Regions from separate parts of the Mucilaginibacter sp. 14171R-50 genome, predicted to be linked through region 2. Evidence: riboswitches for the same ligand, from Rfam matches in the RefSeq annotation. Region 2 holds a riboswitch; each other region holds the start of a gene.
The links. A riboswitch is a leader RNA that binds a small molecule or an ion and turns the genes downstream of it on or off. The one in region 2 is predicted to bind S-adenosylmethionine.

Region 1 (11,051 bases), 1.7 Mb from region 2:
CCCCTAAAGGGGGAATTTATTGTAAAGTTTATAATTATAAAATGCCCTCCTGCTCCCCTTTAGGGGGTTGGGGGGTTAATAATTCAAATTCGGCCCGAGCCAGCGTTCAACTGTATCTACTGACATATTTTTGCGCCTTGCATAATCCTCAACCTGGTCTTTACTTATCTTGTTCAAACCAAAATACCTTGCCTGTGGGTGCGCGAAATAAAACCCGCTTACTGATGCGGCCGGCATCATGGCCAGGCTTTCGGTAAGGTGCATGTGGGCGTTATCCTCCGCCTTTAATAGCTCAAACAAAGTGGTTTTCTCGGTATGGTCCGGGCAGGCGGGGTACCCCGGTGCCGGGCGGATGCCCTGGTATTCTTCTTTGATCAGTTCTTCGGCACCCAGTTGTTCGGTCCCTGCGTAACCCCAGTATTCCTTTCGTACCAGTTCGTGCATTTTTTCGGCAAAAGCTTCTGCAAAGCGGTCGGCAATGGCCTTGGCCATAATGCTGTTGTAATCGTCATGATCTGCCTCAAACACGGCCACCAGCTCGTCGCAGCCAAGTCCGGCGGTCACCGCGAAGCCTCCAAAATAATCGGCCACACCGCTTTCTTTCGGAGCGATAAAATCCGACAAGGCATAATATGGTTCGCCTTTCACCTTTTCGTTTTGCTGGCGAAGCGTATGAATACGCGTAAGCAAATGCCCGCGGGTATCGTCTGTGTAAAGTTCAATATCGTCGCCGACGCTGTTTGCCGGCCAGAAGCCTATAACACCGCTCGCGCGCAGCAATTTTTCGTCAACGATTTTCTTCAACAATGCCTGCGCGTCGTCAAAAAGCTTTTTGGCTTCGTCGCCTACAAACTTATCGGCAAATATTTTAGGGTAGCTGCCCCGTAACTCCCAGGTATGAAAGAACGGCGTCCAATCGATATAAGGCACCAGCTCTTCCAGCGGGAAGTTTTCAAATGCTTTAATACCGGTAAATGTGGGCGCGTGCGCTACGGTTTTCAGGTCTATCTGAAACCTTTGCTCACGTGCCTGCTCAATGCTTACAAAACGCTTATCGCTTTTTTTGTTAGCATGGGCTTCGCGGGCTTTGGCATATTCGTCTTTTATGCCCTGTATATAACCTTCGCGGGTATCGCGGTTTAGCAGGCTGCTGCAAACCGTTACGCTGCGCGATGCATCCAGCACATGAATAACCCCGCCCGAGTAATGCGGCGCTACCTTTACTGCCGCGTGGATGCGCGAGGTAGTCGCCCCGCCAATGATCAGCGGAATGGTAAAGCCTTCGCGCTCCATCTCTTTGGCAAAATGTACCATCTCATCAAGCGATGGGGTAATCAGACCGCTAAGACCGATGATATCCACCTCGTGTTTTTTAGCTTCTTCAATTATCTTTTGGGCCGGTACCATTACCCCGAGGTCTATCACCTCAAAGTTGTTACAGGCCAGTACCACGCCTACTATATTTTTACCAATATCGTGCACATCGCCTTTTACGGTGGCCATTAATACCTTGCCCGCATTAGCACGACTGCCGCTGCTATCCTCACCGGCATCAATAACGCGTTGTTTTTCCTGTTCAATGAAGGGCAGCAGGTAAGCCACCGCCTTTTTCATTACCCGGGCCGATTTTACCACCTGCGGCAAAAACATTTTACCGGCGCCAAACAGGTCGCCTACCACGTTCATGCCATCCATCAGCGGGCCTTCAATAACCTCTAAGGGCTTGGCAAATTTCTGGCGGGCTTCTTCTACGTCATCATCCAGGTACTCGATAATGCCTTTTACCAGCGCGTGCGACAGGCGCTGTTCTACCGTCCCTTTGCGCCACTCTTCATCGCGCACCACTTCTTTACCTTTGCTTTTAATGGTATCGGCAAACTCAACCAAACGCTCGGTGGCATCTTCGCGGCGGTTTAGTAAAACGTCTTCCACAAGCTCAAGCAGGTCTTTCGGTATCTCCTCGTAAACTTCCAGCATCCCGGCGTTTACTATACCCATATCCAACCCGGCCTTAATGGCATGGTAGAGGAATGCAGAGTGCATAGCCTCACGCACCACGTTATTACCCCGGAACGAGAACGATATATTACTTACCCCACCGCTTACTTTAGCCAGCGGCAGGTTTTGTTTTATCCAGCGGGTAGCTTCAATAAAATCTACTGCATAGTTGTTATGCTCTTCAAGCCCGGTGGCTACGGTCAGGATGTTGGGATCGAAGATGATATCCTGCGGAGGGAAACCTACTTCATCAACCAGTATGCGATAACTGCGTTCGCAGATCTCTTTACGGCGTTCCAATGAATCGGCCTGGCCGGTTTCATCAAAGGCCATTACTACTGTTGCAGCACCATAGCTTAATATTTTGCGGGCGTATTCTTTAAATTTTTCCTCGCCTTCTTTTAACGAGATGGAGTTGACGATACCCTTGCCCTGTAAGCATTTTAATCCAGCCTCAATAACCGTCCATTTGGAGGAATCGATCATGATAGGCAGCCTGGCAATATCCGGTTCGCTGGCAACCAGGTTCAGGAATTTTACCATCACCGCTTCCGAGTCGATCATCCCCTCGTCCATGTTGATATCGATCACCTGCGCGCCGCCTTCTACCTGTTGCAACGCTACGCTCAGGGCTGCCTCGTAATCTTCGGCCAGGATAAGCTTCGAAAACTTAGGCGACCCGGTGATATTGGTACGCTCACCAATGTTCACAAAGTTGGTTTCGGGCGTAAGCGTTACGGCTTCCAGTCCGCTTAGGCGCAGGTAGGGCTTAATTTCGGGTATCTGCCTTGGTGAGTATTTAGCGGCCTTATCGGCAATACACTTAATATGCTCGGGCGTGGTGCCACAGCAACCGCCAACAATATTTACCAGGCCTGCCTTCATAAAATCATCAACCTGGTGAGCGGTTTCGTGCGGGGTCTCATCGTAAGCGCCAAATTCGTTTGGCAGCCCCGCATTGGGATAGGCCGAGATGAACACACCTGCCTTTTCAGACAGTTCCTCTAAGTGGGGCCTCATTTCGCGGGCGCCCAAAGCACAGTTTAACCCTACTGATAGGAGGTGCGCGTGACTGATAGAGTTCCAGAACGCCTCTACCGTTTGGCCCGACAAGGTACGGCCGGAGGCGTCGGTAATGGTACCCGATATCATAACGCCGCCAGTTTCCCTAAAGGCGGGGTAATCTTTACCGGCTGCCCGGCATTCGTTTTTATACCTGTCGATAGCGAACAAAGCCGCTTTGGCGTTCAGGGTATCAAATATAGTTTCAACCAATAACAGGTCCGAGCCGCCATCAACCAGGCCGCGTACCTGCGTATAATAGGCCTCGGCAAGGTCGTCAAAGGTAACGGCGCGGTAACCCGGATCGTTCACATCGGGCGACAGCGATGCGGTACGGTTTGTGGGACCTACGGCTCCGGCTACAAAGCGCGGTTTTGAAGGGTCGCGCTTCGTATATTCGTCAGCTACTTCACGCGCAATGCGGGCACCCTCGTAACTCAATTCATAATCAAGCTCCTCCAGGTGATAATCGGCCAGGGATATGCGTTGTGTGCTAAAAGTATTTGTCTCGATGATATCCGCACCGGCATCTAAATATTCGGCATGGATAGCCCTGATAACATCCGGGCGGGTGATATTCAACAGGTCGTTATTTCCCTTAAGGTCGGATGCATGGTCGCGGAAACGCTCCCCGCGAAAATCCTGCTCGGTGAGCTCGTACCGCTGTATCATGGTACCCATAGCTCCGTCAATAACCAATATACGCTTCTGTAGTTCTTTTCTAATGTCCATTTGTTGAGATGTGAGACAGGAGATATGAGATGTGAGATAGGAAACTAATTTCCATTATCTATCAAAATATTATTGCCGTGCTGAGAAGCGGAGCTTTCTCAAATCTCACATCTAATATCTCAAATCTAAGTGCAGCTTACTCGAAAAGTCGGGTGTTAAATTGACTTTCACTTATCTGTCCCCGGTTATTCTTTTAACCGGAGTAGAATGTAGCACCTTGTTAAGTAACAGGTTGCTAAGACATCGCAGGGTCTAATCCCTCCGTCTTTCTCCATAAGCGGTACAAATATGAATAATAATGTTGTAAAGTGCAAGCGTATTAATTACACCAAGGCTTTCAAAGCGGACAAACAAAAAAGCCGCCTGCTTACAGCAAACGGCTTTTCAATTTTATTTATGATATCCGATTATCTTCTGTTACCACCAAATATGCGCAATAATAACAGGAACAGGTTAACAAAATCAAGGTACAAAGTTAGCGCACCCATTATAGCTGTCTTTTTAGCTGTAGAATCGCCATACTCAATGCCTGCGCCAATACGTTTCAGTTTTTGTACATCATAAGCGGTTAAGCCCACAAATACGGCTACAAGTATATAGCTTATCAATAGGTCAAAACTGCTGCTGCGGAAAATAAATAGATTTAGTATCGTAGCAACAATACCACCTATCAGCAACATGATCAGGATAGAGCCGAATTTGGTAAGGTCCTGTTGTGTGGTGTAACCGCCAATAGCCATTACGCCAAAAACAATAGCAGCAGTTATAAATGCTGTTGAAATTGTGCCGAATGAGTATATGTAAAAAATATAACTAAGGCTTATACCCATTATAGCCGAAAAAGCCAGGAACATTAAAATAGTGGCAAAAACACTTAGTTTGTTAAGGCCTCGGGCCAGTATAATTACAAATATCAGTGGCGCGAACATAGTGATGGTGCCAAAGATATTATTCTGCCCTGTTTCAGTGTCGCGTAGCAAGCCCGATAGTTCGGGGATAAAAGAAAAGGCATAGGTACATACAGACGATATGCCCAGGGCAACAAACATCCAAACAAATACATTAGCAATGAACCTGCGGGATGCTTCAGGGTTTTCTACGTAACTTACGTTATCGTAAACGTATTCAAAATTATCGGTTTTGGTTTCCATGTATTTCAGAAATTATTTGTACGAATATAATAAAAACGATGTAATGATTGAAAAAGTTGTAGCGGTTAAAAAGGTTACAATTGGCTGTGAATTCTAAGTTAATCTTTTAGTTAACTGCTCCTCTACTTTTTTAAACATTTGCAGTGGCTTCAATGCCCTCCAGTGAAGGTCATCAAGCTGACCGCCAAAATTGATGTAATAATCAATGTTGCTGTGTTTAAACTCGGATATCACATGGTCGCGGAAGTTTATGCCAGCTATCCAGCCATCTTCAACCTCCTGGAACCACTCTTCGTAATAGCTGTCGTCAGAGAAGTGAAAGTTAAGCACATTCTCGCCTATCAGTATAAATTTGTTTATGCCCTGGTCAACCATCAGGTCAAAAAGTTCGCGTTTCATCAGCATAATATCATTGTTAATGGCGTCGTTCCATTCGCCAATAAACTCGATGATGCTGTAACCCCGATCGTAATCAACAAACAATACCTTCAGGTACAACGTATTCGACCCAAAAGAATCCCACTGCGGGTGCAGCAAATAATTATATACCTGCTTATCAAATTCAAACTCGCTGTACTCGGTAGCATAAAAAGGCGAATACTCATCCTCAGATGCTACATAATCATCGCGCCAGCGGTAATATGGTTCTATTTCGTGCATAACCCCCTCCAACCTCCCCCCGCCAGGGAGACTTTTTTATTTTCCTCATTTGCACATCTGCATATTTGCATATCTGCACATCTAATCCTGTTCATTTGCACATCTATTTTAAACTATCCACCGCCTTGCGCACACTGCCATGTTTCTTTAATAGTTCAGCGGCTTCTTCTTCAGGCAAGCCCGTTTCGGCCATTACCATACGGGTGCCGCGGTGTACCAATTTATTATTGGATAACTGCATATCCACCATTTTATTACCCTTTACGCGGCCCAATTGTATCATTACACTTGTGCTGAGCATATTTAATACCAGTTTTTGGGCGGTGCCTGCCTTCATGCGGGTGCTGCCGGTAACAAATTCGGGCCCGGTAACCACTTCAACGGGGTATTCGGCCGCAGCAGCTACGGGGCTGCCTGCATTACAAACTATGCAGCCTGTGGCAACGCCATGCTCTTTAGCCATTTTTAACCCGCCAATAACATAGGGCGTAGTGCCCGATGCCGCAATGCCCACTACTACATCCTTGCCGGTGATATTAAATTCCTGCAGATCTTTCCAGGCCTGTTCACGGTCATCTTCGGCAAATTCAACAGCCTTGCGTATGGCCGTATCGCCGCCCGCTATAATGCCAACCACCCAATCAAACGGCACACCAAATGTGGGCGGGCATTCAGAGGCATCAACAACGCCCAGGCGGCCGCTGGTGCCCGCGCCAATGTAAAATAACCTTCCGCCGTTGCGTATGCGTTGGGCAACAACTGTTACCAGTTTTTCTATTTGGGGTAACGCTTTTTCAACCGCTAATGGCACGGTTTTATCTTCGTTATTAATGTTTTGAAGCAGCTCCGCTACCGGCATGCTTTCAAGCCCGTTGTAGTTGGAGTCTTTTTCGGTGTTTATTTCCATGTTTTGGCAATAAAATAGTTTCACCCTGTCCTCTCCAGGGAGAGGGTTTATAATGCGACGAATAAGTCCTCTCCTTTGGAGAAGATTCAGGTGAGGCTACAGTTAATAAATTTTAACAAAATTGAATAAAAAACATCAAAGCAAAGAAGCCGATATTAATTATAGGCAATAGCTGCTATTTATTAAATTTGCAATGGCTAAATATAGATGAAAAGAATTGCGGGCATTATCTTCAGGACGGTAATTTTAATATTGATAGGTATTGCAATTGGGATACTTATTACCGGTGATAACATTGGGGGGCGAAGGATAGGCCTTAATTTTTCGGGGCCCGATAAAATATCCCGTGTGCTTGATCTTGTAAGCACCAAGTATGTCGACTCTGTTAATACGGACAGTGTAGAGGGCGCAACGGTTAACGATATGCTGCAAAGCCTGGACCCTCACTCAGTGTACCTGCCGGCAAAGCAGGCCCGCTCTATCAACGAACGACTGGAGGGCGGTTTCAACGGTATTGGGTTAGAATACCAGTTACTGCGCGATACGCTGGTAATTACCCAGGTTAACGCCGGCGGGCCCGCCGCTAAAGCAGGTATAATTACCGGCGACAGGATCATACAAGTGGATGGCAAACCCTTTTCGGGCACCAAATTAAAGTCAGACCGCATCAGTAAAACCTTTAGGGGCGAAAAGGACACACAAATAACGCTTGGCGTTGTAAGAAACGGCTGGAAGGCAATCAAAAACATCCCCATAAAACGTGGCCGGGTAGCGCTGAGCAGCCTTGACGCCGCATACACCACTGGCAATACCGGGTATATCAAAATAAGCAAGTTTGCATCAACTACTGATAACGATTTTAAAGACGCGCTTAAAACGCTGAAAGCCGAAGGCATGCAAAAGCTGGTGCTTGACCTGCGTGGAAATGGCGGCGGTTACTTAAACACGGCAACTGCTTTAGCCGATGAGTTTTTACCCGGGGGTAAGCTGATTGTTTACACCAAAGGAAGCCACGAACCCAGAACTGATTACTTTGCCACCGACTCGGGCAATTACGAAAAGGGCGCACTTACGGTACTTATTGATGAGTATTCGGCTTCAGCAAGCGAAATTTTGGCGGGCGCCTTGCAGGATCTTGACAGGGCCATTATTGTTGGGCGCCGTTCTTTTGGTAAGGGCCTGGTGCAGCAACAGTTTCCGTTTGCAGATGGTACTGCAATAAATTTAACGGTAGCGAGATATTACACGCCTTCGGGCCGGTCAATACAAAAATCGTATAAAAATGGCGTTGCCAGTTACCGCAACGAGCTGGCTAACCGGGTGCGAAAAGGTGAACTGTTAAGCGCGGAAAGTAGTTTAAGCGACAGCGCATTTATCGGCGGCTCAGCCTATCATACAACCAAGGGACGAAAAGTTTTTAGTCGCGGCGGCATAATGCCAGATGTATTTGTACCTGCCGATACCACAGAGAACACACAACTTGTAGAAGACCTTGCGGATAACCAGCTTTTTACGGCTTATGTGATTGACAGGCTGCAACCCGTGATTGCCAAATATGCAACTGCCGATAGCTTTATAGATCAATACCACATCACTGAAGACGTTTTAAATAATTTTATAGCTTACGCGTCGCAAACGATAAAATATATTAATCCTGCGGATCTGAAGTTATCAAAGGAGTTTATTAAAACACTGATCAAAGCGCATGCAGCGCGTTTTAAATGGGGCAATAACGCTTATTACCGCGTACTAAACACAAGCGATACTACCTTTAAAATTGCATTGCTGCAGTAACGAAAGCAGATGTGCAGATAAAAAAGAAGTCAGCATAGCCGTGCTGATATGATCTTGTACACCCTCAGAAGCTTATACCCGTACCTGTCGGAAAAAAGGTATTTACACTAACAGGCAGTTTGCCCGCGGGCTTGATTAGTCCGGTTATTACCTTTACTGCCGAACGCTGCAAGGCATCATCTTTTTGATACGCTTCGATAATACCGGCGCTTTTTTCTATGCCTGGCAACCCTGCTATGGTATACGGGTTTGCAAACACAGCGGTTACCGCGTTTGGTTTTGCGGCCAGCGCAGCTATCAGGTATTTAACATCGCTGCTGTAATCAAGCTTACTGGCGGGGCGTGTACGGGTATCATGTATACTTACAAAAACCTGGTCAAACCCTTTTAACGTTTGCAGCATACGGTTCATATCCGTAAGCGAGGTGCTTTTACCTACTAAAAATATCATGCTGTTTACATACCACTTAGATAGTTCGAGCTGAAAAACCGTTGGCCTGTCGACCCCGATGCTGATGATAGCGGTTTTTTTAAACGGGTCCTGTCGAAGAGTACGGCTATCGCCCTTTAACACGGTTACAGCAGCATCACTTAGTTGCTGAAATAATTCAGCGGCGGCCGGTCGGTTAATGTCGCTTAACAGATTAGCGGTACTTGTCGGCCGATAATTATTTAACCCGGCCCAGTATTTAGCGGCAAGCAGCTTTTTAACTTTGGCCTCAAACTCCTCTTTGGTTATCTTTTTTTTCCTGATAGCTTTCCGTATCAATTTGGCGCCGTTTGCAGAGTTAACCGATAATTCGATCAGATCGTTACCTGCGAGAAAAGCCCTTACATCAGCTTCGCCATTAGGGAAATCTTTTACAACACCCTGCATTTCCATAGCGTCGGAGGCAACTATCCCTTTAAATCCAAGCGAATCTTTTAACACGCCGGTTACAATTGGCCGCGACAGCGTTGACGGCAGATTTTTGGTGGTATCGAGTGCCGGAATGTTCATGTGGGCTATCATAATGCCACTTATGCCCGCATTTATCGCTTCGCGAAAAGGGTATTCTTCCAACGAATCTAAACGGGCGCGGGTAAAGGGTAGTTGTGGCAAGGCCAGGTGCGAATCTACGTTGGTATCGCCGTGGCCCGGGAAGTGCTTGGCAAAAACAATAAGGCCGGCATCCTGCATGCCTGTGAAATACGCAATGCCTTTGCGTGCCACATTGTACTTATTATCCCCAAACGATCTGTAATTGATAACCGGGTTGTTAGGATTATTATTTACATCCATATCGGGCGCAAAATTGATGTGCATGCCAAGCCTCCTGAAATCACTACCTATCATTTGCCCCATTTTATAAATAAGCGTATTATCCTGTATAGCGCCTAATGTCATTTGATAGGGGTACGATGTTGACGAATCCAGCCGCATGCCCAAGCCCCATTCGCCATCCATGGCAATAAGCAGCGGCACTTTAGACAGCTTTTGATAAACGTTTATCAGGTTGGCATGCCTTACCGGGCCGCCCTGGAAAAACACTACACCACCTATATGCTCGTCCTGTATCACCTTGCCCACTGAATCCTCGTATGCCTTGCCTTTGTTGGTATGTGCCCTTACATAAAACAACTGGCCAATGCGCTCTTTCCTGCTCATTTTTTTATAAACAGAATCAACCCAATGATTTTGCTGGCTTAACGAGTTTATAAAGCTTGTTTTTTGCGCCAATACGCTTTGGGTAAAAAATACAGTTATAAAAAGCAGGTAATAGCGGCAGTGGGTCTTTTGTTTCATTGTTTCCAAATGTAGCTTAAATCTAAATTGCGGCTAATTGTTTTACCTATAAAATAGATTATAAAAAATAGTGAATAAACCTTGCCGCAAATTTTCACTCTATAAGAGTATAAAAATTAACCGGCATCAATTTATCAGGCATGCCTGTAATATGATGCCATAAAATAATTACCAATGAAAAAAATTTTATTTATGGCGATATGCCTGCTTACGGTTGCAGGCTCGGTAAGTGCACAACGTTATGACCGCCGCTATCCGCGCAGGGTTATCAGGCGCCCGGTTCCGGTACAGGAAAGATACCAAAGACGGGGAGATAACTTTTACCAGCCCAGAGTTGGAATTGCAGGCGGCGTAAACTTCTCTAACACGGTTGATGCCTATAACTCAGATTTTAGTACAAGTACAATTGCGGGTTTGCATCTGGGGCTTACGTTCGATATCCCCGTGGCGTATCCTTTATCATTCGCGCCCGAAATTTTGTTTTCGCAGAAAGGGTTCCGTGCCGAAACCACCTACGGGGAGTTTAAGCAGCGTACCAATTACATCGATATACCGTTGTTGGCAAAATTTAGGCTTGTTCCCGGATTTAACTTTGTTGTGGGGCCGCAATTAAGCTTTCTTACATCAACCAAAAACATTTACGATGACGGGTTCAACACCATCTACGAAAACGATTATGATAATCGGGGCGACAAAAGCTACATCTCGGGTGTTATTGGTGTGGGGATAGACCTTAACCGTAATGTTGAACTACGCGGCAGATATGCCATAGACCTTGACAAAAACCGCTCAAACAGCGGCGCAATACCCGATTACCGCAACCAGGTATTTCAACTGGGCTTAGGGTTTAAGTTTCAGTAAGAACCGTTACTATTGATTTTATTTTAAGCCATTCCCGAGCTATTGGGGTGGCTTTTTATATTATTTAAATAATCCCTTAAACCACCGTTTAGCTTTATAC
Region 2 (11,051 bases):
GCCTGGATGGCGCAGAAGCTTAACGCCGAAGGGATAAGAGTGAAACAGATATCGTCGGTATCTGACGACCGGGAGCATATCCTTAACGCACTGGCCGAAGCGGCCAATCGGGCCGATATCATTTTTATAACGGGCGGCCTGGGCCCAACCAAAGATGATATTACCAAACAAACACTTGCGGAATATTTTAACGTAAAGCTTGTGCTAAATACTGAAGCTTTAAATAATGTGCAGCAGATATTTAAGCGTTATAACAGGCCGCTGCTTGAAGTGAACCGTAAACAGGCAGAAGTTCCGGAAAACTGCGAGATAATTTTGAACAGCAATGGCACTGCGCCCGGAATGTGGTTTAATGTGGATAGCAAGCTATACGTTTCGATGCCCGGGGTGCCGTTTGAAATGATGTACATGATGGAGGATGCGGTAATACCAAAATTGAAACAGCTGCTGAACCTCCCGGTTATTATCCATAAAACTATATTGACCGCAGGCGAAGGTGAATCGTTCCTTGCCGAAAAGATAGCCGATATTGAGAACGACCTGCCCGGCAACATCAAGCTTGCTTATTTACCAAAAATGGGCCAGGTGCGTTTAAGGCTAAGCGCTTACAGCAATGGCGGCGCTTCGCTTTCAGATCAGTTAGAAGAATTTGCCGCCCGTATTGTCGAAAGGGTGGGCCCTAATGTGGTAGCGCTTGAGGATATCCCGCTTGAAAAGGTTGTACTAAATTATATGACCGATAACCACCTGACATTATCGGCGGCCGAAAGTTGTACCGGTGGGTATCTTTCGCACCTGATCACGCAGCATGCGGGTTCGTCGCAGGTTTTTCTGGGTAGTGCGGTAACCTATTCTAACGATCTGAAGGAAAATATTTTAGGTGTTAAAAACGAAACCTTGTATCAGTTTGGAGCTGTTAGCCGCGAAACCGTAACAGAGATGGTTGCAGGCGCGCTACAGCAATTTAAGTCGGACTACGCTGTGGCCATTACCGGGATAGCCGGCCCCGGCGGGGGCACAGCAGAGAAACCCGTGGGCACCGTATGGATTGCGGTGGCAAATACAAATAGAACGGTTGTAAAGAAATTCACATTTGGTAATAAACGCCCCCAAAACATCGAAAGGAGTGCCATGGCTGCCTTTTTTATGTTGATTACTTTACTAAAAGAAACATAAATGTGACACAGTAATTGTATAATTTTGACCAACGAACTATAGTTTTGCGTATGGCCAAATACCAATTATTACTGCCAAAGATGGGTGAGAGTGTTGCGGAAGCAACCATAATTAAATGGAATAAAAAACCAGGTGATTATATTGAAGCAGATGAGGCAGTTATAGAAATTGCGACTGACAAGGTCGATTCTGAAGTTCCTTCGCCGGTTTCCGGAAAATTAATTGAACAGCTTTGTAAAGAAGATGAAGTAGTACAGGTAGGATCGGTAATTGCCGTTATAGAAACCGATGAGGCGGGCGGCAGTAACGAACCGCAGGCCACTTCCGAACCAACACCTGCACCACAATCTGTAACAGAACAAGCACCACAATTTGTGGCCCAGACAAGCCCTCAGCCTGCCGAACAAGCCGCACCTGTTGCCGATATACCGGGCATCAATCAAATTGAAGAGAGAGAAAGCCCACCTATTGACGGCGTTAAATACGAGAACCGATTTTACTCGCCATTGGTTAAAAATATCGCCAGCCAGGAAGGTATTGGTAATAACGAGCTTGACCAGATACCGGGTACCGGCGCCGAGGGCCGTTTAACCAAGGACGACCTGCTGGAGTATATCCAGAAACGCGGCTCCAAAGCGGCGGCACCACAAGGTTTTGCTACAGCGCAACAGCCTGGAGTTGCAAAACCAACGGAACAACCGGCAACGGCTTATACCGCACCGCAGCCAGCACCTTCACCTGCTTCCAAGGCTCCACAGTTTGAACCTGGGCAACAAACAGCCCAACCGGCTGCCGAAATGCCAAAGGCGGCGCCACAACCTGCCGCTACATCTGTTTCGGGCGGGCATGAAATTATTGAAATGGACCGCATGCGTAAGCTGATTGCCGAGCATATGGTTTACAGTAAGCACACGTCGCCGCATGTAACTTCTTTTGTGGAAGCCGATGTGACCGAATTGGTGAACTGGCGCGAGAGAATTAAAAACGCGTTCGAGAAACGCGAGGGCGAGAAAATTACCTTTACACCTATATTTATAGAGGCGGTTGTAAAAGCTATTAAAGATTTTCCGCTGATAAACATATCGGTGAACGGAACCCAGATCATCAGGAAAAAGGATATTAACATTAGCATGGCTACTGCTTTGCCAAGCGGAAACCTGATTGTACCGGTTATTAAAAAGGCGGACGAGTTGAGCCTTATTGGTATTACGAAGACTGTTAATGATTTAGCTAACCGTGCCCGTAACAACAAACTGCAGCCCGACGATGTAAGGGACGGTACGTTCACCATTACCAACGTAGGCTCGTTTGGCAATGTAATGGGCACGCCTATTATTAACCAGCCTCAGGTAGCCATATTGGCGGTTGGGGCAATTAAAAAGAAACCGGCCGTTATAGAAACGCCAAAAGGTGATGCGATAGCCATCAGGCATATGATGTTCCTGTCGCTTTCTTACGACCATCGCGTAGTGGATGGTGCCTTAGGCGGACAATTTGTAAGCAGGGTAGCCCATTACCTTGAAAATTGGGACACTAACAGGAGTTTATAGTTACAGGAATATATAGTTAATTTAATTTGTGAGTTTCTACAAAAGCAAAGGCTTCCCTAACCGGAAGCCTTTTGTTTTATGCTTTGTTCTCTAAGTTGTCAATCTTTAAAACGCCCGCTTTTTTGCTGAAATCACGGGTGAGCATTTCGTATACGATCTTAAACCATATTAATAAGCACGGAAGGGCTATCAGGGCATAGGGTATCACGTAGTTTACTCGCAGATATCGCGGGAAAAGATCTGAAGGCGAAAAGTTGGTAAGCACCAGGGCGAATATCATCAGGAACCGTTCGTAACCTGTAATTGGCCTGTCTAAGATCACATACCATATACTTACCCCGATAAAGGCGATTACGTAGGTTGGCGGCTCGCTACTGGTGCTGAATATGATGGTAAATATCAATACCGAAGCCAGCAATAATAATTGGTAATTAAGGTTTCGCCAGTATTTTATACGCAACATTGATGCTACGAAAACCAGTATGGCCGGCACCAATATCAACAAGTTCGACAGGTTTTTCACCAGGAATATTTTAGTTATCATACCCATAACACTTACGTTACCCCTGGTAGAAGTAAGATTTGCTGCGTTTTTTGCCAGCAGATCAGGATACCAGTCGCGATAGGTTTGGATAATATAAGCCGGAGACGATACGAGCATGGGCAATGCAAATAACACTACCGACCAAAACGCCAGGCTTAAAATAAATTTCGCTTTGTTGTCCGAAAAGAAGAAGAACGCCAGCCCTACAATGCCGTATAACTTTATAGCGGTACCTAAAATGATCATGAGCGCGGCCCAGAAATCCTGCTTTTTCCTGATAAAAATAAAGCTGAATATTACCAGCGCCGTAATCAGCGGATTTACCTGCACATTACCCGATGAACCCATAATACTGTTAACATTAAGCAGCAAAATCACAAACTTTTGCGAGTTGTTAAGGGGTAATTGCATTATGGCATAATACAATATAAAGGCCAGGAACATCACCCAGAGTATTACACCAGCCTGGTTAGGTAAAACTGCAAACGGCGCAATTACCAAACCAAACACCGGCCCGTAGTGGTTAAGGTCGAAATAGTACTGCGGCTCGGGGCCAAACAGCGTGTGCTGGTTTATAAGGTTTAAAAAGTTGTGCTTGTAAATGATGTAATTGTTATGCGTGGTTAATTTGTTTGAGGGGTGCATAACAATATCTTTTGCTACCGCGAAAAAGCTGAGTCCGAACCAAAGCGACAGGATAAAGGTTTTGTTGAATAGAATATTTTTTAGTTTTTGCATACAAGTGGCTACAGGTTGCAATAATACGTAAAGGCGGTTATATCCAAAACAAGCCAACGCAAACAAAAAAAGAGCGCACTTGATTGTACGCTCTTTCTAAAGGCAGGGGTATATAATTAAATTACAGCTTCGTACCTTTTTTCGGCGGCCAGGCTAACGCCTGTTAATTGATCGGCAAAAGCAACAAATGCCTTACTATCCGCTATCAGCTGCTGGTTGTCAATTAGTTTTTGCAGGTTTATTTTACCAATTACGAACTTATAGCTGCCCGAGTAAAAGCGCTCGTGAATGTGTTCAAACTCCAGCGCTTCTACAAGCGCTTCGTCCTCGTAACGCAGGTAAATATTTACCTCTACGTTATTGGTAAACTGCAGGTAGTTGTCGGCTTTGGCCTTTTTATATTCGTATTGGTAATTATATCGTAAGGCCGCGATATCCGATAATACGGCCGAGCCGGTAGGATGGCCGCCCGCACCTTTACCAAAAAAGAACTGCTGATCGGCAAAAGCTGCTTGTACGGTTACACCGTTATATTCATATTCTACGTTGTATAAAAATTCCGTTTCGTTTACAAATTTTGGCATTACAAACAGGGTTACATGCCTGTCGTCGAGTTCTTTGGCAACAGGTACCAGCTTTATTTTCAGCTTTTTCTCCCGTGCGTATTGCAGATCGTTTGGCGCAAGGTTTTGTATACCGATGTTAAGCACCTGTACCGGGTCTATCACCACGCCGTAAGCATGAGCCGCGGCAATAATAAGTTTATACTTGGCATCGTACCCGCCAACATCCATAGTAGGGTCGGTTTCGGCAAAGCCAAGGTCTTGGGCCTGTTTAAGGGCAGTATTATAGTCAAGGTTCTCTAAATAACCTTTTGAAAGGATATAATTGGATGACCCGTTAAATATACCGCTAATGGAATGCAGCAACTCGTTATCGTAATATTCCTCCAGGTTGCGGATGATAGGGATACTGCCGCAAACCGCGCCTTCGTAAAGCAGCGAAGTGCCATACTGGTGCTGTAACGCTATCAGTTCGTCAAGGTACGTGGCGATCATTTTTTTGCTGGCCGATACCACATTTTTACCAGAGCTTAAGGCCCGCGATACGATCTCGAACGCGGCTTCGGTATCGTTTATCAATTCAACCACCGTATTGATCTCGGGATTGTTTAATATCTCGTCCCTGTTTGTTGTGAACAATTCTTTCGGCAGCGACCGTTCCTTTTCGGGATTTTTTATCGCGATCTTGACAATCTCGAGGTTAAGGTTCTTGGTTTTGATGATATCGTATAATCCCTGGCCTACAACTCCAAATCCGAACAGGCCTATATTTAATTTCTTACTCATTAAGCGATTTTTTGTAGTTCAATAATTTTTCCTTTTACATCTGTTTTAAAAAACGATGTGATGATATTTGTAAGGTCTTCTGTTTCAATTAAAAAGCCATCGTGCCCGTAAAACGAATCAAGTTCGGCAAAGGCCGACTTCGGAATATGCCTGAACAGGTACTGCTGTTCCTCTATAGGGAACAACACGTCAGATTTGATACCGATAACCAGCGTGCGTGCCTTGATCAGGCTAAGCGCTTTATCTATGCCATGCCTGCCACGGCCAACATTATGCGAATCCATCGCTTTTGACAGGTACCAGTAGCTGTAAGCATTAAAGCGGTTCACCAGCTTTTGCCCCTGATAGTTCTGATAGGTTGACGCTTTAAAATTATCGGTAATGGTATCGCTATCTTCCTGTTGAGTGATAGCATAGGTTTTATAGCTGCGGTAGGATAGGAGCGCAATGCTTCGCGCGGCCTTTAACCCCTTACTGCCGCCGTCAGGCGATCCGGCGTAAAAGGTACGATCGGCAGTAATGGCCAGGCGTTGCGACTCGTTAAACGCAATACCCCAGGGTGAGTGGAGTGCATTGGTCGCTATCAGTATCAGGTTTTTAATACGTTCGGGCTCAATAATGCTCCACTCGATAGCCTGCTGGCCGCCTAATGATCCGCCCAATAGTATTTCGATATGCTCAATTTCCAAATGGTCTGCAAGTATCTTATGCGCCTTAACAATATCCCTAATGGTAAACTCCGGGAATGCCAGGTAATAAGGCTGCCCTGTAGCGGGGTTAATACTTAACGGACTAACAGTGCCATAAGGCGATCCCAAAACATTGGCACAAACAATAAAATGATCCTTGGGATTAAAGTGGTCATTGGGGCCGAAAAGGCCTTTCCACCAGTCAAAAACATCGGAATTTGCAGTGAGGGCATGGCATACCCACACTACATTATCCCGGTTTTTATTGAGGTTTCCATAGGTATTAAAGCCGATCTCAAGTCCCTGTAGCTTCTGGCCGGATTCCAGTTCAAACGTTCCGGTATAGGTAAAACTTTGTGTGCTCATTTGTTACTTTTCGTTATTTCGGGAGCAGTTGCCTGAACAACCGCTCCCTGATAACATCACTTAAAAAACTAAAAAAAACTAAAAAATTCTTAAAAATTAAACGAATTCAGGTTGTTGTACTTTGGCAAATGCCTGTTCAAAATCAGCCTTAATATCATCTATATGTTCTATGCCGACGGCCACTCTTAACTGTGCCGGCGTAACCCCGGCTGATAGTTGCTCGGCGTCGCTAAGCTGCTGGTGCGTGGTTGCCGATGGCTGAATGATCAGTGTTTTAGCATCGCCCATATTGGCCAGGTGGCTCACCAGCTTTAAATTATCTATCACCTGGTTCGCCACTTCCTTACCGCCCTTTATTTCGAAAGTCAGCACCGCGCCAAAACCATTTTTCAGGTATTTTTTGGCAAGGATATGATAGGGCGAGGACTCCAGCCCCGGATAATTAACAGATGCCACCTGCGGGTGCTGCTCCAGCCATTTGGCCAGTTCAAGGGCGTTGTCGACATGGCGTTGCACCCGCAACGACAATGTTTCCAGCCCCTGTATGTTAAGCCACGAATTAAACGGCGACTGCGCAGGGCCAAAATCTCTCAGACCTTCCACACGGGCACGGATAATGAAATTGATATTGCCAAACGGGCCGTTAATGCCAAATACATCGTTAAAAATTAACCCGTGATAACCTTCGCTTGGCTCGGTAAACTGCGGGAATTTTCCGTTGCCCCAGTTATACGTGCCGCCATCTATAATAGCGCCGCCGATGCTGGTACCGTGGCCGTTTATCCACTTGGTGGTAGATTCTACAACCACATGCGCACCATGCTGCAACGGACGAAACAGGTATCCGCCCGCGGCGAAAGTGTTATCTACTATCAGCGGCAGATCGTGCTTTTTGGCTAAGGCCGCCAGCTTTTCAAAATCAGGAATGCTGAAACCGGGGTTGCCGATAGTTTCGGTATAGATGGCTTTGGTTTTACCATCGATATGTTTTTCAATGTTTTCGGCGGTATCGTCCTGGGCAAACCGCACCTCGATACCCAGGCGCTTAAACGCCACCTTAAACTGGTTGTAAGTACCTCCATACAAGAAAGGAGAGGTGACAAAGTTATCGCCAGCCTGCAGGATATTATTTAGCGCGATAAACTGGGCCCCCTGACCCGATGCTGTTGCCAAAGCTGCGATGCCGCCCTCCAGGGCTGCAATGCGCTTTTCAAAAACATCGGTAGTAGGGTTCATGATACGGGTATAGATATTACCGAACTCTTTTAGCGCAAACAGGTTCGCGCCGTGCTCGGCATTATTAAAAACGTATGAGGCAGTTTGATATAAGGGTACCGCGCGCGAGCCTGTTACAGCGTCAACTTCCTGACCGGCGTGCAGTTGCAGTGTTTCGAATTTTAAATTAGACATGTTCTGTAGATTTAAGAGGTATTGATGAAATATTACAATTACGACAGGATAAAGCTATCCTAAGCGGGTATCACGTGTTTTTTTGGGAAACAGAAAAGGGAACGTGTACTGCATCAACAGCAGCAGCAACACATACAAATACAGCCTGCAGAAAGGTTGTATACAGAAGAACCACCCGTTTGAGTTTGCGATGTGTTTTGTTGTGCTAAATAAATCAGACTATTCATGACTATTAATTTATATCCCCCGGGTAACATATTTTCCGGGACAGGAATTGGCACCTTCTACACCTTGTAGGGTTGCCAGCGGTTCATCGAGCCTGATCTCTCGCCGCTTCTTTATAAATCAAAATCCGTGTGAGGGAAAATTGATCGATTGGTATCGCTACCAAATAATGTTTCAAATATAGGGCAATAAGGTTTTAAGTTCCAAATTAAATTTTAATTTAATTGTCATTTGTCAATTATACAGCGTTCTTTAGGAACTATGATAACGGCCTGAATTAAATTTACGCCATTGCCTGCTCCAGATCGGCTATCAGGTCATCAATATGTTCTAAACCCACCGATACCCTTAAAAGGTTAAAGGGCGTTTTGGTATCAGGTCCTTCAACACTGGCGCGGTGTTCTACCAGGCTTTCAACGCCACCAAGGCTGGTGGCCTGGGTAAATATGTTAAGCGCGTTCACTACTTTTTTGGCCTCTTCCTCGCCGCCTTTCAGTGTAAACGACATCATGGCGCCGGGGCGGCTCATCTGCGCATTTACAATATCAAACTGCGGGTGCGACGGCAAACCGGGATACATCACCCGTTCTACACGCGGGTGTTTTTCAAGGTATTGCGCCAGCAGCAGGGCGTTTTGCACATGGCCGCGCATTCGGTAAGGCAAGGTTTTAATACTACGTACCAAGTAGTAACAGTCCATAGGCGAGGGCACCGCGCCGCCCATAGTTTGTACATTTTGGATCTTTTCCCACCATTGGTTTTTCTGAGCAGTAATAAGCGCCCCGCCCATTAAATCACTGTGGCCGCCAAAATACTTGGTAGAAGAGTGCATCACCACATCGGCACCCAATGCCAGCGGCTGCTGGCACAGCGGCGTGGCAAAGGTATTATCGCAAACTACCTTAATATTATACCCGCGGGCAATAGCAACCACCTTTTTTATGTCAGTAATTTTCAGCAGCGGATTAGATGGCGTTTCTATCCATATTACACCGGTATTGGGTTTAATATGGGCGTTTAAAGCATCTTCATCATTCACATCAATAAAATCAAATTCCAAAATGCCCTCAAACAACGTTTTAAGCTGGTTGCGCAGTCCGTGATACATATCGTCGGGGCAAATGATGTGTGTGCCCGGCTCAAGCGATTGAAATACCGACATACCCGCGGCATTACCTGATGAAAAAGCCGCCGCTTCAGCGCCGCCTTCTAACTGTGCCAATACATTTTCTAACGATGCGCGGTTAGGGTTTGCCGAACGGCTGTATTGATAACCCGATGAAAATCCCCCGTCTTCATCACGCTCAAACGTGGTCGACATTACGATTGGTTGTACAACAGCTTTGGATGAGGCATCGGTGTGGTTACCGGCGTGGATGGCAATAGTTTCTATTTTCATAACAGGGAATAATGTCGCCAAATTAACCAAGAAAATTCAGTTATCAATAGCGGCCGATGCAAAATGGTTCAGCATTTTCCTACTGTAACATCATTGTCATACTTGCGTGTTTAAACACGTTTCAAATTATTACGTACGTTTTAAAACTAATGCAAATTGCTACATTTGCTCAAATATTTTTCTAAATGGAAGTATCAGAAAACTTCAGGGTATTGCTGGATAACCCCCAACTTTTACCCGAGCTTAAGAACATTGCCGAGAAGGTACTTCATAACCAGCGCATCACTTTTGATGAAGGCGTTTTGCTTTACGAAAAAGCTGAACTGGGCTACCTGGGAGTACTTGCCAACTACATACGCGAACAAAAACACGGTGACAAAACTTATTTTAACCGTAACTTTCATATCGAGCCGACTAACCTTTGTGTTTACGATTGCAAATTTTGCTCGTACTCGCGCCTTATAAAACAACGTGCCGACGGGTGGGAATACACGATGCAGGAAATGCTCGACATCGTTAAAAAGTACGATGACCAGCCCGTTACCGAGGTGCATATTGTAGGCGGGGTTTTACCGCAGTACGATGTAGCTTTTTACAGCGAACTGTTCAGTAAAATAAAAGCCCACCGGCCAGATCTGCATGTAAAAGCGCTTACACCGGTAGAATATCATTACATTTTTAAAAAAGCCAAAATTGATTATGCTACAGGGATGAAGCTGATGAAGGATGCGGGCCTGGAATCGATACCGGGAGGAGGGGCGGAGATATTCCATCCGGAAGTGCGCGATTTGATAGCTAAAGATAAATGCACCGGCGACCAATGGTTGGCCATACACGAAGAGTGGCATAAATTGGGTATGCGATCTAACGCCACCATGCTTTACGGTCATATCGAAAAGTTTTACCACCGGGTTGATCATATGGAGCGTTTGCGCCAGTTGCAGGACAGGACAGGGGGTTTTCAAACCTTTATCCCGTTAAAATTCCGCAACCAGGATAACCAAATGAGCAACGTGCCCGAATCTACTGTGGTAGAAGACCTGCGCAACTACGCCATAGCGCGCATCTACCTTGATAACTTTGACCATATAAAAGCCTATTGGGCCATGATAAGCCGCACCACCGCGCAGCTATCGCTTAATTTCGGGGTTGATGATATTGATGGTACGCTTGACGATACCACCAAAATATATTCGATGGCGGGTGCCGAAGAGCAAAAACCGGCCATGAGCACAAAAGAACTGGTTGACCTGATAAAGCATGCGGGCCGTTACCCCATAGAGCGCGATACGCTTTACAATGTGATTACCGATTATAACGACTACCAGTTTGAGGAACAGGAAAAGCCGCGTTTTTATAAACTGCCGGTAATTAATTAGTTTATTGGTCTGTTGGTTCACTGGTTCATTAGCTCATTTATTCATTGGTACTTACCAATAAACAAATGAGATAGTTAGCCAAGATCCGAACCAATGAACTAATGAACATTTGAACTAATGAACAATGATTCAAAAAACATTATATATAACACGCCACGGCCAAACCGACCTTAACAAACAAGGCATTGTGCAGGGCCGCGGTCGCGATACCGATCTGAACGATGAA
Region 3 (11,051 bases), 1.0 Mb from region 2:
TTCTACCTGGTTCCGCGTAATAAAAAGCCCTATGCCCTTAGCGTCCTGATTATGGTGAAACGTTTTGTACATGCCAAAAAGCTCGTCGCCATAACGTTTCAGGTCAATGCCAATCCCATTATCTTCAAACACCAGGTAAACCTCGCGCCCAATTTTGTGGGTGTTAATATTTATAACCGGGTTACGATCGGGATGCTTATATTTTATAGCGTTGGTAAGCAGGTTCTGAAAAATGCTTTCCAGGTAAGCGGGTATATAATCTATTTGCGGACAGCCGGCAAAATCAATATTGATCTGAGCACCGGAATTGGCAATATTGGTATGTAATACCGATTCAACGTTGTTGTATATGGTCTCAAAATCAATAACCTTCCTTCCCTTGCTGATTTCTGATTGTATTTTAACTATCTCATCTAAATGCCCCATGGTGGCGCTCAGGCTTTCGCTAATGGTTTTGATGTGCGAGAATATTTCGGTACGGTCGTCCTGCAGGTGCGATTCTTCAAACAGGTTTACCATAAACTTAAGGTTTCCCGCGTGCGAACGCAGGTTATGCGATACAATATAAGCAAAGTTTTGCAGCCGCTTGTTTTGGTCGTCTAACAAATTTAAAGATGATTGCAGCGTGATGCCCTTCTTTTTGATGCTGTCGATATCCTGGAAGATGCCCCTTAGAATAATGCAATTGCCATAATCATCAAGCACGGGCACGCCCTTGCACCGTACCCATATTACGTTATTCCTGGCGGTTTTAAATAACACCTCAATATCATAAGGCTTGGAATATTTTATAGCGTTTTCGATAGCTGCTGTAAGCACCTGGCGATATTGAGGTTCAAAAAAACTGATGGCTTCGGGTACCGTGATTTGGGGCTGTGCATCCAGCTCAAAAATGTTGTATGTCTCTTTCGAAAACCTCAACGCCATTGTAGCGGCATCGATTTCCCAGCTGCCAATTTTGGCTATACGTCCAATTTCGGCGCACTTAAGTTCTTTTTCAGCAACCTTTGTCTCGCTTACTTTAAGCACATTAATATTGCTAAGTACGCCGTATATCACCGGTCCGTCTGCGGTATCATGTTTTTGAGTGGTACTTTCAAACCATTGATAACCATTTTGTTTGGTAAGCAGCCTGATATGCACAACCGGCGAATTGCCAAGCCTTGTATGATAGGTTGAGGCTAAGAAGGCCTGTTTATCGTGGTAATATAGCAGATGTTCAAAAAAGTAATTGTATGAGCATTCTATCTCGCCCGGTTTATACCCCAACGCAGTATAAAACCCCGGCGACCATTTAACCTGCCGGGTATCGGTGTTATACTCCCAAATGCCTAAATGTATGTTGTCAATTATACGCGCAATATGAGCTATGCTTTCGCCAGAAAACTTATGACCGTCAGAAAAACTCATTTTACACTTTAATCACTAATCTATAATTACCACATGGCCTAATAAAATATATGCCAAAAGCGCAATTCTGTTATAATTAAAACCAAAAGTTGTATTAAACCCGCAGTCTTAAATATTTTTTATTGCTTGCCATCCGGGCTTTTCAACGCTTATTGGTTATTGTCAAAATTTCTATAGCGCTGAAAATTACCTCATTAAACAATGTAAGGGTCTTATACGGTTTTTTACCCGCAGGGTTATGAAAATTTGAGCGGATAAAAATAGTATAATATTCGGCGAAATAATATCATAACTGAAAAGAAATATTATTGCTATTCAATGTGTTCATAAAACCCGTAGCGTATTAGGCGGATTTATATCCGTTTAAATTATATGTGAGTTTGACATTATTAATTACAGCATCATTTTCTATATTTAACCCTATCAAATTTAAAACGATGGGAAAACAATTTTTGAAGCTGCTTACAATTGTTCTGATATCAATAACGGCCGGCGCATCCGCACAAACAGCGCCTGCAGGTAAAGTATGGTCGGTAGCCAAGGCTAATGCCTGGTACGCCCAGCATAAATGGATGACCGGTGCAGATTTTATACCCAGCACCGCTATAAACCAGTTAGAGATGTGGCAGGCATCAACCTTTGATCCTGCAACCATAGACCGCGAACTGGGTTATGCCGAAGGGATTGGTTTTAATACCATGCGCGTGTTTTTACACAGCCTTGCCTGGCAGCAGGATAAAGCCGGTTTTAAAAAACGTATTGCCCGGTACCTCGCCATTGCCGATAAGCACGGCATTAAAACCATGTTTGTGTTTTTTGATGACTGCTGGAACGCCGGTGCCAAAATTGGTACCCAGCCTGCGCCAAAGGTTGGCGTACACAATTCAGGCTGGCTTCAGGACCCGGGCAACCGCCTGAACAACCCCGGTGAAACCGCCATGCTGCAGGCTTACGTAACTGACGTTATGACTGCCTTTAAGCACGATAAACGCATCCTGCTATGGGACCTGTATAACGAGCCTGGCAATTCAGGCAAAAAGGAAGCATCACTAAACTTATTAAGCAAGGTATTTAGCTGGGCGCGGGCGGTAAATCCCGATCAGCCTATATCTGCTGGTTTATGGGATTGGAGTTTTGAAAAATTGAATGCCTACCAGGCCCTTAACTCGGATATTATTACTTACCACGATTATACCGACGAAGCCTCTCACCTAAAAACCATACAACTATTAAAAAGCCACGGCAAACCGCTTATCTGTACCGAATATATGGCCCGCACCCGCGGAAGCAAATTTGCCAATGTAATGCCTATGCTCAAAAAAGAGAACGTGGGCGCACTTAACTGGGGTTTTGTAATGGGTAAAACCAACACCATTTACGCCTGGGATAACCCTATGCCTGATGGCAGCGAGCCTAAAGAGTGGTTTCATGATATATTCCGGAAGGATGGCACACCTTACAGGGCCGAAGAAGTGGAGCTGATAAAAAAACTAAACGGAAAGTAGAACAGCAATACGCCCGGTTGCAGGCATTTTTATAGCTTTGCAGCTATGAAGGCGAGCTTTAAACTATTTGATTTTACACAAAAGGTTAACTATAAAACCGAAATACTGGCCGGCCTTACTGTTGCCATGACCATGATGCCCGAATCATTGTCGTTCGCCATATTGGCGGGCTTCCCGCCATTGGTAGGTTTGTACGCTGCTTTTATAATGGGGCTCGTTACGGCTATATTCGGCGGAAGGCCGGGGCTCGTTTCGGGCGGGGCAGGGGCCACGGTTGTAGTGCTGATAGCATTAATGAAGGCCAGCGGGATAGAATATGTATTTGCCGCGGTGGCATTAGCAGGCGTTATCCAGATCGCCATTGGTTTATTTAAACTGGCAAAGCTTATCCGCCTGGTGCCGCAACCTGTTATGTATGGTTTTGTAAACGGCCTGGCGGTAATCATTTTTATGGCGCAGCTACAACAATTTAAAACGGTGGTTAACGGGCAACCGGCCTGGCTTAGCGGCGCTCCATTGTTAATTATGGGCGGCCTTGTGGCGTTAACCATAGCTATTGTGGTGCTTTTCCCAAAAATTACCAAGGCGGTACCATCGTCGCTGGTGGCAATTATTATTGTATTTGTTTTGGTGCTGGGTTTTGGTATCCCCACAAAAACAGTAAGCGATATTGCGTCTGTCAGCGGTGGTTTTCCGCCTTTTCATATCCCAGCCATTCCGCTAAACTTTCACACGCTCAACATTATTTTCCCTTATGCTTTAATTATGGCAGCAGTAGGCTTAACAGAGGGGTTATTAACCTTAAACCTGGTTGATGAAATGACCGCAACAAGGGGCAACGGCAACCGCGAATGTATAGCACAGGGTAGCGCCAATATTTTAAATGGTTTCTTTTTTGGGATGGGCGGCTGCCCCATGATAGCGCAAACTTTGGTAAACCTGTCGGCGGGGGCAAGGGCCCGGTTATCGGGTATTATAGCATCGCTTACTATTTTATTGATCATACTTTTTGGAGCGCCTGTGATAGGCAGGTTGCCAATGGCTGCCCTTACCGGTGTGATGATCATGGTGGCCTTTGGCACTTTTGAATGGATAAGCTTTAGGATATTTAATAAAATGCCTAAACAAGATGTATTTGTGGGGATATTGGTTGCTGTTGTAACCATACTGCTGCACAACCTTGCATTGGCTGTGTTGATAGGCGTTATTATATCGGCCTTGGTGTTTGCCTGGGAAAGTGCAAAACGCATCCGCGCCCGTAAATATATAGACGGTAATGGCGCCAAACATTACGAAATTTACGGCCCGTTATTTTTTGGATCGGCAACGGCGTTTTCTGAAAAGTTTGACATCTCCGGCGATCCTGACGAAGTGATTATAGACTTTAAAGACAGTCGCGTTGCCGATATGTCGGGTATTCAAGCCCTTAACAAATTAACAGAGCGATATCATAAGGCAGGCAAAAAACTCCGTTTAAAGCATCTGAGTAAAGATTGCATCGCTCTGCTAAAAAATGCCGCTGATGTTATTGATGTAAATATTATGGAAGACCCGCATTACTGGGTAGCAACAGAAAAAGCCGGAATAAATTAAAAATTTCTTGCTGAAATTCAGATGTTTAAAACCGAGGGTAAAAATAAATTATAAAGTCTATAGGAATTATAGAATTTATAATTACTTTTGTGATGTAATCGTTCTTTAAATATATACTTATCCAGAAAGACAGAGGGAAAAGGCCCTATGATGTCTTAGCAACCTGTACAGCTTTTAGCTTGTATAAGGTGCTAATTCCTGCTTCGCCACATAGCGTCGAAGATAGATAAGCTGATTTAAAAGACCAACGTGTTTTGCATCCAAAACATGCTCTTGCATCTGCCGGCATCCCTTTAAATTTCTTGTATAAGTTTTTTGCTACTTTTAAACATAGCTATGCTACGTATTAATATCAACTTAAAACAAAAAAACCATGAGTTTACGAATTGGCGACGACGCCCCAAATTTTAAAGCACAAACATCACAAGGCGAAATTGATTTTTACGAATACCTGGGCGATAGCTGGGGAGTGCTTTTCTCGCACCCGGCCGACTATACCCCCGTTTGCACCACCGAACTTGGTAAAACAGCTGCCCTTAAAGATGAGTTTGCGAAGCGTAATGTAAAAGTAGTAGCCTTAAGCACCGATAATGTAGAATCGCACAAAGGTTGGATAAAGGATATCAACGAAACGCAGCATGTTGAGGTTAACTTCCCTATTATTGGCGATGAGAACCGCGAGATATCGCAGGCTTATGATATGATACACCCCAATGCCTCGCTAACAGCTACCGTACGCTCGCTGTTTGTGATAGGCCCGGATAAAAAGATAAAACTGATCATCAGCTACCCTGCCTCAACCGGTCGTAATTTCCAGGAGATATTAAGAGTGATAGACAGTCTGCAGTTAACCGCCTATCATAGCGTAGCAACCCCTGCGGATTGGAAAGATGGCGAAGATGTAGTGGTGCTGCCATCAATCAAAACAGAAGATATCCCGGCTAAATTCCCTAAAGGTTTTAAAGAGGTAAAACCGTATTTGCGTACAACGCCGCAGCCTAATAAATAATCGGGCTGAAAGATAAAGTCGCGTGGCCGAGAGGATAGGTGTTGGTCTGCAAAACCATTTAACGGTAGTTCGAATCTACCCGCGACGTCTGAAACTATACTGACTGACTATAATGACGGGGCGGTGGGCTGAGGAGTCCATCGCCTTTTTTGGTTATTGCAAGGCATTTTAATTAGCCTTTAAAATGGCTAATTTCATGTCAGAAATTTCTGTTATCAATCTCTTAGCCAAATCTACCTGTTTCATAAGCTTTTGATTTTGCTCAATTAATTCTTGAGGAGAACCTTCATCAACCTGTAAAATATTTAGGTTGTTATCAAATTGGAACGAATAACATTTAAATACAGTAGAGCCTTTTGCCTGTACAATATGAATCACTTTATAAATAGTTGTTGTGTTAGGGTAACCGGGATATGATTTATCAATAGCTAAAAGGCTGTCAATTTTTACATTTATTTCCGGATAAGTGGTTCTTTCTAAAATTTTTTTATTAATGCGGGGATGCTCTGCAGATACCTCACTCCAATTTGTAGCAGCCCGATTTTTAGGGTAATGGGAATTAGAATTAAGATAATTTTGAGCTTTAGCCCTGATTTTTTGAATAAGAATATTTGATGTAACATTTTGCGCTTTGGCAAATAAGCCAAGAATAATTAAAGCGATCGTAAAGGTGAGTTTCATGATGTTAGTTTATAGTCGTTAAATATAGTAATGCTAATTTAAATAGTAGAATATTACACATATTATACTTCTTGAATTGTATATTTACGTATGAATACTACCACCAACACCTGGCCAAAGCTCGATTATCATTACCTGAAAGATACCCTTGCCACCGTTCACATGTGGACGCAAATGATAGGCAAGGTGCGCCTTAAAAAAATGCCATGGATAAACCATTCGTGGCAGGTTACGCTTTATGTAAGCGCAACGGGCTTAACAACAGGCAGCATACCCTACGGCGGCGGCGTGTTCCAGATAGACCTTGATTTTATAAAGCATCAACTGCATATCACCACCAGTACGGGCGAAAATATCTCATCGGCATTAGGCGCCGAAACCATTGCAGCTTTCTACAACGAGTTAATGGCTAACCTGAGGTTGGCGGGTGTTGATGTCGAGATTTATGCCGCACCTAACGAGGTTGACCCTGCCATACCCTTTGCCGAGAACCAAACCCCATGTACTTACGATGGGGAGGTGATGCACAACCTGTGGCAGGCGCTTATCAGGATACATAATGTTTTTACTGAGTTCAGGGCTGGCTTTTTGGGCAAATGCAGCCCGGTACATTTCTTTTGGGGCGCGTTCGACCTAGCAGTTACCCGTTTCAGCGGCAGGCCTGCGCCAAAACATCCCGGTGGTGCCCCAAATATGCCCGATAACGTAATGCAGGAAGCCTACTCACACGAGGTTAGCTCATGCGGGTTTTGGCCTGGCAGCGAGGCGTTCCCCCAGCCGGCATTTTACGCCTATTGTTACCCAACTCCCGAAGATTACGGCAAGCAGCAGGTAAGCCCGCCCGAAGCGTTTTACAGCCAGGAAATGGGCGAATATTTTTTAATGTACGAAATGGTGCAGCAAGCCGCCAACCCCGAAGATACCCTGATGCAGTTTTTGCAAACTACCTATAATGCCGCCGCCACAACAGGTAATTGGGATAGAGCGTTAGAGTGTGATCTGCAAGGATTTAAAAGTTAATTGCACGGTGAAGCGCTCAAGCATGAACGGATGTTGCGTTTTTATAAAGGGAAAGTCCTATCTCCTGCAGAGGACTTAGGCGTGGCAGCTTTCCGCAAACACCAGGTCGTCATGCACCTTAAATTTTGCACGTTTGTGGTTTTTATCGGCTCAAAAAGCTCGCCGCCTAAGTTGGCTGTATACTCCAGCAGCACCTGTTCATTCACCAGAAAACGTTCGGAGCCATCGGGCAAGGCGTAACGGCTGTTGCCCAGGGGAATCACTTTATCTTCTATCCCAATATCAGAGGCCAGCCGCGCGAAAAAATAACCGTCGGTTTTTAATGCGCGCCATATTGATCGGAGCATTGCGTCGAAGTGATTGCTATCGGCTGCAAAATGCAGTACTGCGCTGCAAACTATCAGGTCGAACATTTCATCTTCAAAGGGCAGTTGTTCTGCCTTGCCTATGCTGAAGTTTGTTGGCGGAGTAGCCGGAGCGAGCTCTTTAGCCAATGCTTTTACCAGCGCCACTGCTTCAGGATTTGGGTCGATGCCATAAACCTCATAGCCGTTTTGCAGAAAGTATACGAGGTTTCGCCCGCCGCCGCAGCCAACATCCAGCACGTTTGTGCACCCATCAAAGCGCCCTTTTAAAAGCTGGTCGAACAGGTAAATATCAATATTGCCGTAAAGCTGCTGCAGGTTGTTTGCCATTACTTCTTTTCTATTATTGCCGTCGCTTCAATTTCTATCAAAATATCATCCCTGAAAAGTTTACTAACCTCAACCAGGGTGCTGGCCGGTGGCGTTTGGATGTTAATATACTTATCGCGCGCATCACGTACCGCCTGTATCTTTGATACATCTTTCAAATAGTAGGTCAATTTAATCACATCCCCCATGGTGCCGCCGGCTGCTTCAACAATATGTTTAATATTGGCAAAAACCTGCTCGCTTTGTTTGCCGACATCTTCCTTACCCACCAATTCGCCCTTTTCATTTAAAGCCACCTGGCCCGACAGAATAAGCATTTTGCTTTTGCCCAGGTCAACCTCTGCCAAATGCGAGTACCCTTTAGGCGTTGATAAGCCCGGAGGGTTTTTAAAGGTGACTGTACGCTGCTGCATCAAAGGCGCTTGTGCAAGGCAATTGGCGCTTATGCAAAGTAAAACCAGATGTAAAAACTTTTTCATTGTTGAATTAATTTATTGTTGCATTTACCCAACCGTGCATAAGGTGAATCAAGGCCCCTGCAATGTAACAATATTAGCACGTGTTTTAAAAATACATATGTGGCTAAGGCATGGTTAGCTATTTTAATTTAATATTTATATTATTGTGTACCGTTAACACAATAGCGGTGGTATTATCTCACATCCTAAGTACCATACCAATTGCTAAAACCAAAGTTTACCCTATTACTAATGTGCTGTTGCATGTTTAGTAGTTTTGTTTTCGCCCAAAAAAAGAACGCCGGCTACCGGTACCACATCAAGCGGGCGGGGTCACCCATAAAAATTGATGGCTTGCTCGACGAAGCCGACTGGCTTAAGGCCGATACCACAAGCCCGTTTTTTATGGTATTGCCTATGGATACCAGCCTTGCCAAACTACGCACAGTAGTTCGCCTGGCCTATGATAACGATAACTTTTACATATCGGCGGTTTGCTATACGCCAAAGGCGGGATACATGGTCGAATCGCTGAAGCGCGATTTCAGTTTTTTAAAGAACGATAACTTCATTTTTTTTATGGACCCCTTTGATGCCCGTACCGATGGCTTTAGCTTTGGCGCCAACGCGGCAGGGGCCCAATGGGATGGCACCATGTATGAAGGCAGCAAGGTTGACCTGAGCTGGGATAACAAGTGGTACTCGGCTGTAAAAAATTATCCGGATAAATGGGTGTTCGAAGCGGCCATTCCTTTTAAAAGTATTCGTTACAAAAAAGGCATAAAAGAGTGGGGGATCAACTTTAGCCGCAATGATCTGGTCACTACCGAGAAATCGAGCTGGACACCTATACCAAGACAATTCCCAACCGCCGCGCTGGCTTACACCGGTACGGTTGTTTGGGATGAAGCGCCGCCGGTGGCTACACATAACATATCAGTCATCCCTTACGCATTGGGTGGCATCACCAAAGATTTTCAGAGCAATAAACCGGCAGTTTGGCGTAAAGAAATTGGGGGTGATGTAAAGGTAGGGCTTACATCGTCGCTTAACCTGGACATGACCGTTAACCCCGATTTTTCGCAGGTGGATGTGGATCAGCAGGTGATAAACTTGAACAGGTATGAGCTGTTCTTCCCCGAAAAGCGTCAGTTTTTTCTGGAGAACGGCGACCTGTTCGCAAACTTTGGTTATGGCGATATCAGGCCGTTCTTTTCGCGCCGGATTGGGCTTAACGCGCCTATAAGGGCCGGTGCAAGGCTAACCGGCAAAATTGATAAGGACTGGCGCGTAGGGGTAATGGATATACAAACCGGGCAGTCATCGTCTGATAATTTACCGGGGCAAAACTTTGGCATAGTAACCCTGCAAAGGCGGGTTTTCTCGCGGTCGAATATTGGTTTTATGTTTGTAAATAAGGACGGTACCGGCAGCGCCCCCGCACCGGGTAGTGCAGCCAACGCGTACAACCGTAACATAGGCGCCGAATTTAACCTGGCATCATCAAACAACCAATGGACCGGCAAGCTACTGGGTTTAAAATCTTTTACGGCAGGGGTAAAAGGGCGCGAATTTGTGCAGGCGGCCAATTTGCAATACCTAAGCAAATACTGGACAGCGGCCTTGCAACAGCAATATGTAGGTAAAGATTACAACGCCGAAGTGGGCTATGTACCCCGTACCGGTTATAATAAGTTGAACCCGCTGCTGCAGCACAACTTTTTTCCTAAAAGCGGGGTGGTATTATCACATGGCCTGCAGTACACCGGTATTTACTTTTTTGACGAGGCTTATAAACCAACCGATAACGAAAGCATCCTCAGCTACCTGATCACCTTCCGCAACCGTGGTACCTTAACCATATCCGCGCTTGATGATTATGTGAAGCTGCTGCGCGAATACGACCCTACCAATACCGGTAAGGACAGCCTGCCCGTGGGCTTTAAAAGCCATTGGAACACCATCGATGTACAATACGCATCAAAACCACAAAGCGTGTTTACATATCTTTTTGAGGTTGCCCGCGGCGGTTATTATGATAACGGTACCAAAACCACGTTGGTAGGGCAGTTGGGCTACCGTTTTCAGCCGTATGTTAACCTGATATTAAATGCCTCATACAACGATCTGCAATTGCCCGCGCCATATGGCCGTAATAAATTCTGGCTCATTGGTCCGCGGGCTGATGTTACCTTTACCAATACGCTGTATTTTACTACGTATGTGCAATACAACGAGCAGGCACGCAACATGAATATCAACAGCCGCCTGCAATGGCGCTACAAACCAGCATCCGACCTGTTTATCGTTTATGGCGATAACTCCATCCCATCGCCCTTCACTGTTAAAAACAGGCAGTTTACCATTAAATGGACCTATTGGTGGAATATATAGTTGGATGGCAGATGAATGGAGAGATGTGTTTCACCAGTGTCACCGTTGCGAAGTTCTTCACCACGTCATTGCGAGGAACGAAGCAATCTCTTTAGGACAATGATAGACATGTATAAACCCATAGCTTAAAGAGACCGGAGAAATTTTACTGCATTATGGTTGCAAACATCTGTCAATTTTATACTTTTGCAGCATTAAGCAATACCGCTATTTTCCTGTAGTGTAACGGTAGCACACCAGACTCTGACTCTGTTAGTAGTGGTTCGAATCCATTCAGGAAAACTAA

Region 1: it holds a riboswitch for S-adenosylmethionine, as region 2 does, so the genes downstream of both, metH (methionine synthase) here and GWR56_RS16865 (O-acetylhomoserine aminocarboxypropyltransferase/cysteine synthase family protein) in region 2, are expected to answer to the same signal.
Region 3: it holds a riboswitch for S-adenosylmethionine, as region 2 does, so the genes downstream of both, GWR56_RS00770 (peroxiredoxin) here and GWR56_RS16865 (O-acetylhomoserine aminocarboxypropyltransferase/cysteine synthase family protein) in region 2, are expected to answer to the same signal.

The regions. Positions count from the first base shown of each region.
Region 1 covers NZ_CP048115.1:838,168-849,218, forward strand. Annotated here, with positions in the region: gene metH (methionine synthase) at 76-3,792, opposite strand; SAM riboswitch class I at 3,961-4,072, opposite strand; gene GWR56_RS03835 (Bax inhibitor-1/YccA family protein) at 4,200-4,943, opposite strand; gene GWR56_RS03840 (hypothetical protein) at 5,037-5,603, opposite strand; gene murQ (N-acetylmuramic acid 6-phosphate etherase) at 5,707-6,510, opposite strand; gene GWR56_RS03850 (S41 family peptidase) at 6,718-8,304, shown strand; gene GWR56_RS03855 (glycoside hydrolase family 3 N-terminal domain-containing protein) at 8,369-10,090, opposite strand; gene GWR56_RS03860 (porin family protein) at 10,265-10,951, shown strand; gene GWR56_RS03865 (nucleotide-diphospho-sugar transferase) at 11,012-11,051, opposite strand, start outside.
Region 2 covers NZ_CP048115.1:3,699,343-3,710,393, forward strand. Annotated here, with positions in the region: gene GWR56_RS16840 (competence/damage-inducible protein A) at 1-1,176, shown strand, start outside; gene GWR56_RS16845 (dihydrolipoamide acetyltransferase family protein) at 1,227-2,726, shown strand; gene GWR56_RS16850 (glycosyltransferase family 87 protein) at 2,803-4,008, opposite strand; gene GWR56_RS16855 (homoserine dehydrogenase) at 4,125-5,357, opposite strand; gene metX (homoserine O-acetyltransferase) at 5,357-6,412, opposite strand; gene GWR56_RS16865 (O-acetylhomoserine aminocarboxypropyltransferase/cysteine synthase family protein) at 6,509-7,822, opposite strand; SAM riboswitch class I at 8,057-8,169, opposite strand; gene GWR56_RS16870 (PLP-dependent aspartate aminotransferase family protein) at 8,331-9,446, opposite strand; gene mqnE (aminofutalosine synthase MqnE) at 9,632-10,825, shown strand; gene GWR56_RS16880 (histidine phosphatase family protein) at 10,950-11,051, shown strand, end outside.
Region 3 covers NZ_CP048115.1:173,779-184,829, reverse strand. Annotated here, with positions in the region: gene GWR56_RS00785 (ATP-binding protein) at 1-1,410, opposite strand, end outside; gene GWR56_RS00780 (glycoside hydrolase family 2 TIM barrel-domain containing protein) at 1,848-2,915, shown strand; gene GWR56_RS00775 (SulP family inorganic anion transporter) at 2,961-4,508, shown strand; SAM riboswitch class I at 4,623-4,741, shown strand; gene GWR56_RS00770 (peroxiredoxin) at 4,882-5,517, shown strand; tRNA gene GWR56_RS00765 (tRNA-Cys) at 5,534-5,605, shown strand; gene GWR56_RS00760 (hypothetical protein) at 5,686-6,198, opposite strand; gene GWR56_RS00755 (DUF5996 family protein) at 6,289-7,218, shown strand; gene GWR56_RS00750 (bifunctional 2-polyprenyl-6-hydroxyphenol methylase/3-demethylubiquinol 3-O-methyltransferase UbiG) at 7,260-7,913, opposite strand; gene GWR56_RS00745 (RidA family protein) at 7,913-8,392, opposite strand; gene GWR56_RS00740 (carbohydrate binding family 9 domain-containing protein) at 8,636-10,765, shown strand; tRNA gene GWR56_RS00735 (tRNA-Gln) at 10,977-11,047, shown strand.